Linked DNA regions of Teredinibacter turnerae T7901. The protein of the gene in region 1 interacts with the protein of each later gene in a pairwise test. Links are inferred from orthologs where the notes say so. Each region holds a gene or a part of one and is shown on either strand. Other genes may lie near its edges.

Region 1 (3,251 bases):
GAGATCGGCTTTAACGGCTATGCCATTGGTGGTTTGAGTGTCGGCGAGCCCAAAGAGGATATGATTCGCGTGCTTAACCATTTAGGCCCGCAGATGCCGGTAGACAAGCCGCGCTATTTGATGGGGGTGGGCAAGCCAGAAGATATTGTCGAAGGCGTTTGTCGCGGTGTCGATATGTTTGATTGTGTGATGCCGACCCGCAATGCACGCAATGGTCATTTATTTACCCGCGAGGGTGTAATCAAAATTCGCAATGCGTGTCATCGCTACGATACTGGCCCGCTGGACCCGAGCTGTGATTGCTACACCTGCAGTAACTTTAGCCGCGCCTATTTGCATCATCTGGATAAATGCGGCGAAATATTGGGCGCTCAGCTCAACACTATTCACAATCTTCGTCACTACCAAACTGTTATGAGCGAAATCCGCGCCGCAATTGAAGCGCACAATCTGAAAAATTGGGTAAACGAATTCTACGCGCGACAGTCAAAAGCGCGGCCTGCATTCTGCCAATCACTTGAATAATGCACACACTGGCGCAATCTTGCTGATAGCTCGGGGTAACCCGGGTATAATCGCGCCATTTTTTTAATATCGAGAATAACAATCCTTCACCTGTTACGCAGGACCACCTGGAAAGACTCATGAACCGCTATCCGCTTTGGAAATACCTTTTGATACTCGTCATCCTTGGTGTCGGGTTCATTTATGCGCTGCCCAACATCTATGCACCCGATCCCGCTGTCCAGATTTCCGGGTCGTCTGCGAGTTTGAAAATCGATCAAAAGGCGATGGATAAAGCTGTTGCAGTGTTGGACAAGGGCAATATTGCCTATTTTGGCGTCGAACACGACGATCTGAACGGTCTTATCCGTTTGCGCCAACAGAGCGACCAATTGAAAGCTCAGCGGGAAATTCAAGAAGCGCTTGGCGGCGATTATGTTGTAGCGGTGAACCTTGCGCCGACAACCCCGGACTGGTTATTGGAAATGGGCGCGGGGCCAATGAAGCTGGGCTTGGACTTGGCCGGCGGTGTGCACTTCTTGTTGGAAGTAGATACTCCCAAAGTACTGGCGGCAGAGTATAAGAGCATTCAGGAGCAACTGGAGAAGCAAATCCGCTCAGAGCGTATTTACGGTGCACGCGTAACCCTGCGTGACAACCAGCTGACCGTCGTTGCGGACAGCGATGCTGACCGCATGAAACTGACTGAGTTTATGCGCTCAGACGTGCCCGAACTGCAATACGAACGCGCCGAAGAGTCCGGCAAGTTCATTGTTCGCGCTCGTCTTTCCGATGCCTATGTGCGTGAAAAAGAAGACTACGCAGTAACCCAGAACCTCACCACCTTGCGCAACCGGGTCAACGAAATTGGTGTTGCTGAGCCACTGGTGCAACGTCAGGGCCGCAATCGTATTGTGGTCGAGCTGCCGGGCATCCAAGACACGGCGCGCGCCAAATCGATTATTGGTAAAACTGCAAACCTCGAATTCCGCCTGGAAGCCAATGAATCGACACTCTCCAGTCAAAAGGAAAGTTACCCCTGGCGTGATGAAGCGAGTCAGCGCCGTTTCGGCGACAACACGGTTGAAAAGCGTGCAGTTATTACCGGTGAGCGCGTAACCAATGCGCAGGTGGGTTTTGATCAGGATACCAGCCAGCCGCAGGTAAACATTACCCTGGACGGGCAGGGTGGAGCGGCAATTAACCGCGCGACACGTCATAACGTCGGTCGTCGTATGGCGGTACTGTTTATTGAGTACAAGACCAAGTCTACCAAATACAAAGACGAGAACGGCGAAGAGCAAACCCGCTACGAGCAAGTGCCGGAAGCGGGCATTATCTCTTTCCCGACCGTGCAAAGTGCGCTCGGCAGGAACTTCCGTATCACCGGCTTGGATAATCCGCAGGAAGCCTCTGAATTGGCGCTGTTATTACGCGCCGGTGCGCTGGCTGCACCTATGGGCTTTGTAGAAGAACGTACCATCGGCCCATCGCTGGGTGCGGAAAATATTGGCTTAGGCATTAAATCAGTGCAGATTGGTCTCGGTCTGGTATTGGTATTTATGTTGTTCTACTACCGGGTTTTTGGCCTTGCCGCGAATATTGCGTTGGGAACCAACCTGGTACTGTTAGTGGCGGTGATGTCGATTTTCGGTGCGACCCTGACCTTGCCGGGTATTGCCGGTATCGTATTGACGGTGGGTATGGCGGTGGACGCCAACGTGCTGATCTTCTCGCGGATTCGCGAGGAGCTTCGAGATGGCATGCCCGCGCAGTCGGCCATTAAAGCGGGGTTTGAGCGTGCATTTGAGACTATCCTCGACGCCAACCTCACTACGTTTATTGTGGCCATTATTCTTTATGCCATTGGCTCCGGTTCGGTGAAAGGTTTCGCCGTAACTTTGGCCATCGGTATTGTGACCTCCATGTTCACAGCCGTTATGGTGACGCGGGCGATCATTAACTTGATTTACGGCGGTCGTAAAATCAATAAATTGTGGATTTAACAGCGCTGTCGAATCGGAGCAAAAAAATGAACGAAGATAAAGTTATCAATTTTATGGGGCGGCGCAAGCTCGCGGCTGCTTTCTCGATTGCGCTGGTGCTGATCTCTATTGGCAGCTTGCTGGTTAAAGGCCTGGCTTTCGGTTTAGATTTTACCGGTGGCACACTGATTGAGTTGCACTATCCGCAGTCTGCCGACCTGGGTAAGGTGCGCGATGAACTGGGGGAAATGGGTTATGCCAATGCAGTGGTAGCGAATTTTGGCAGCGATGAAGACGTTGTTATTCGGATTCAAAGTGATGGCGAAAAAATTGGCGACTCAGTTGCAACCCAGCTGATTCAGGCGTATGGGGGCGAAGAGCCTGCACAGCTCAAGCGAATTGAATATGTGGGCTCACAAATTGGTGAGGAGTTTGCCAACGACGGCGCCCTGGGTATGTTGTTCGCGTTGGCCGTAGTTATGGCTTATGTTGCACTGCGCTTCCAGTTTAAGTTTTCGGTAGGTGCTGTTGTTGCCCTCGCTCACGATGTTTTGATTGTGCTGGGCATGTTTTCTTTGTTTCAGTTGGATTTCGATCTCACGGTGCTTGCCTCGGTACTTGCTGTTATTGGTTACTCGTTGAACGACACCATCGTTGTCTCTGACCGTATTCGCGAAAACTTTCGCAAAATACGCAAGGCTGAACCCATTGAAGTGGTGAATATTTCTCTAACCCAAACGCTTGACCGTACGCTGATTACGT
Region 2 (3,048 bases), 1.4 Mb from region 1 along the record:
ATCCTTCTTCCCGTTTACGGAGCCTTCAGCTGAGTTCGATATTCAGTGGGCGTCCAGCAAAACCGGCTGGCTCGAAGTTGGTGGCTGCGGCATGGTGCACCCGAATGTGCTGCGTGCAAGTGGCGTGGACCCAGAGGTGTATACCGGCTTCGCGTTCGGCCTGGGGGTAGAGCGCCTCGCCATGCTTCGCTACGGCGTCAATGATTTGCGCCTGTTCTTCGAGAACGATCTCGACTTTTTGAAGCAATTTTAAGCCAACGGTCAGAGCAGAAAGCATGCGCGCGCGTGGTCGTGCGAGCACACAATTAATACAGTGTGGAATGTCCGGCTTCCACAGAATACAGAGCTAAAAAAACATGAAATTCAGCGAATCCTGGTTGCGTACCTGGGTAAACCCCAGCATTAACACAGAACAACTCGTAGAACAGCTCACCATGGCTGGCCTGGAAGTGGACGGCGTAGAACCGGTGGCCGGCAGCTTTAGTCAGGTGGTCGTCGGCGAAATTCTGGAAGCCGAGCAACATCCGGACGCGGACAAACTGCGCGTATGTAAAGTTGCCGGTGCGCCAGACGGCATCAAGCAAGTAGTCTGCGGGGCCCCCAACGCGCGCGTGGGCATCAAAATTCCATTCGCCCTGGTAGGCGCACAGCTGCCACCGGGTGACGACGGTAAAGCGTTCAAAATTAAAAAGGCCAAGCTGCGCGGCGTGGAATCCATGGGAATGCTGTGTGCAGAAACTGAACTGAAAGTGGGTGACGATGATTCCGGCTTGATGGAACTCGCCCTAGACGCGCCAGTAGGCACCGATTTACGCGAATACCTCCGTCTTAACGACACCATTATTGAAGTAGACCTTACCCCTAACCGCAGTGATTGCTTGAGCCTTAAGGGCCTTGCGCGCGAAGTGGGCGTATTGAACCGATGTGAGGTGAGCTACCCCGAGATTACACCAGTAGCGCCACAATCAGCGGAATCCTTCCCGGTTGAGCTGCTGGCGGGCAATGCCTGTGCCCGCTACGCCGGGCGCGTTATCAAGGGTGTTGATGTGAGTGCGCCGAGCCCGCAATGGCTGCAGGAACGCCTTCGCCGCGGCGGTATTCGCTCCATCGATGCCATTGTGGACGTAACCAACTACATCCTGCTCGAACTGGGTCAGCCGATGCACGCGTTCGACCTGGACAAACTGAATGGCGGCATCCGCGTGCGCATGGCCGAACAGGATGAATGCCTGACGTTGTTGGACGGCCAGGAAGTAAAACTTAACAGCGACACCCTGGTGATCGCAGATGCCGCAGGCCCGCTGGCCATGGCCGGTATTATGGGGGGCGAACCCTCGTCGGTTACTACCACTACTACCAATATATTCCTGGAAAGTGCGTTCTTCTCGCCGCTGGCCATTGCCGGTCGCGCGCGCTCCTATGGCCTGCATACCGACTCCTCGCACCGCTTTGAGCGCGGCGTAGACTTCAATGGCACAGTCGCCGCATTAGAGCGAGCGACCCAGCTGTTACTCGACATCGTCGGCGGTGAAGCAGGGCCTGTTGTTTGCCAGGAGTTGCCAACAGAATTGCCCGCTGCACGCAGCGTTACCCTGCGTCGCGAACGCATTGAGCTGGGTCTCGGCTTCGCTATTCCGGACGACGAAGTGCTGGATATTCTCGCGCGCCTTGGTTTGGAACTGCGGGATACCACCGCAACAGGGTGGGAATTCAACGTACCGACTTACCGCTTCGACATCAGCATCGAAGAGGATCTGCTCGAGGAATTGGCGCGTATCTACGGCTACAACAACCTGCCCAGCACCCAGATGCGTATTACTGCGGAATTGCCGCTTATTCGCGAGCAGAAAATTCCCGAAGACCGTGTCGCACGCCAGTTGATAGGGCGTGGTTATCAGGAAGCAATTACCTATAGCTTTATCGACCCGAAATTGCACCAGCTCTTCGAAGGTGGAGAAGCCGTTGAATTGCTCAACCCGATTTCTGCCGATATGAGCACCATGCGCACTTCGCTGGTTCCCGGTCTGGTGGATACCCTGGTACGCAACCTCAACCGCCAGCAAAGCCGCGTGCGACTATACGAGAAAGGCCTGCGTTTTGTCCCTTCCGAAGCAGGGCTAACCCAGGTACCGGGTATTGCCGGTTTAATCTACGGTCCGCGCTACGAGGCGGCCTGGTCCGCGGACAAAGGTGAAGTGGATTTTTACGACCTGAAAGGGGACCTGGAGTCGCTGCTGGCGATTACTGGCCAGGCGTTCCAGTTTGCACCCAGCACACGCCCCGCCATGCACCCTGGTCAGTGTGCTGATGTTGTCTTGAACGACAAGATTGTAGGCTATTTAGGTGCCATTCACCCGGCAGTCCAGAAGCAGCTGAGTATCGCACGCCCAGTATTCGTGTTCGAGCTGGACCAACAGGCTGTCGCCGAAGGCACCGTGCCCGAGTTTAAGCCATTGTCTAAATTCCCGGGCGTTACCCGCGATTTGGCCGTACTTGTCGACAAGGGCGTCAGCAGTGCACAGCTCGAAATTGTCATCAGAAATAATGCTGGCGAAAGCTTGAAGAAGTTAAAGGTTTTTGACGTTTATAGCGGCGAAGGCATTGATCCTAAAAGAAAAAGTCTTGCTTTTAGCTTGACCTTTCAGCATCCTTCACGCACTCTTAATGAAGAAGAAATCAACAGTGCAGTGAGCGCAATCGTTGCGCAACTGGGGGATGAATTCGATGCAAGCCTCCGATAATGGCTCAAAAGAATCGTTAACCAAAGCGGATTTGGCAGAAAACCTCTACGAGGAACTTGGCTTCAACAAGCGTGAAGCCAAAGAACTGGTAGAGTACTTCTTCGAAGAGATTCGCAACGCGCTCGAAAACAACGAGCAAGTGAAGCTGAGCGGCTTCGGAAACTTTGATTTACGCGACAAGAAACAGCGTCCGGGCAGAAATCCCAAAACCGGGGAAGAGATCCCTATCACCGCGCGAAGGGTGGTAACATTTCGGCCAGGACAAAAATTAAAGGCACGAGTCGAAGCGTATGCTGGAACCGAGTAA

The links. The genes of interacting proteins can lie anywhere in the genome.
Region 2: the proteins of secD (region 1) and pheT interact in binary tests that used the Escherichia coli proteins (3 or more experiments, as listed by UniProt). The link is inferred for Teredinibacter turnerae T7901 from one-to-one orthologs.

Annotation. Positions count from the first base shown.
Region 1 is NC_012997.1:2,924,759-2,928,009, reverse strand. What follows is about bases 113-3,077. They hold secD (protein translocase subunit SecD), read left to right. Parts: upstream 113-644; coding sequence 645-2,510; downstream 2,511-3,077. Other genes in these bases: secF (protein translocase subunit SecF), read left to right, coding at 2,537-3,077; tgt (tRNA guanosine(34) transglycosylase Tgt), read left to right, coding at 113-525. In the rest of the region: more of tgt, read left to right, coding at 1-112; more of secF, read left to right, coding at 3,078-3,251. UniProt on the Escherichia coli protein: Part of the Sec protein translocase complex. Interacts with the SecYEG preprotein conducting channel. SecDF uses the proton motive force (PMF) to complete protein translocation after the ATP-dependent function of SecA.
Region 2 is NC_012997.1:1,500,014-1,503,061, forward strand. It holds pheT (phenylalanine--tRNA ligase subunit beta), read left to right. Parts: upstream 1-356; coding sequence 357-2,741; downstream 2,742-3,048. Other genes in the region: pheS (phenylalanine--tRNA ligase subunit alpha), read left to right, coding at 1-253; ihfA (integration host factor subunit alpha), read left to right, coding at 2,725-3,048; TERTU_RS06470 (MerR family transcriptional regulator), read left to right, coding at 3,032-3,048.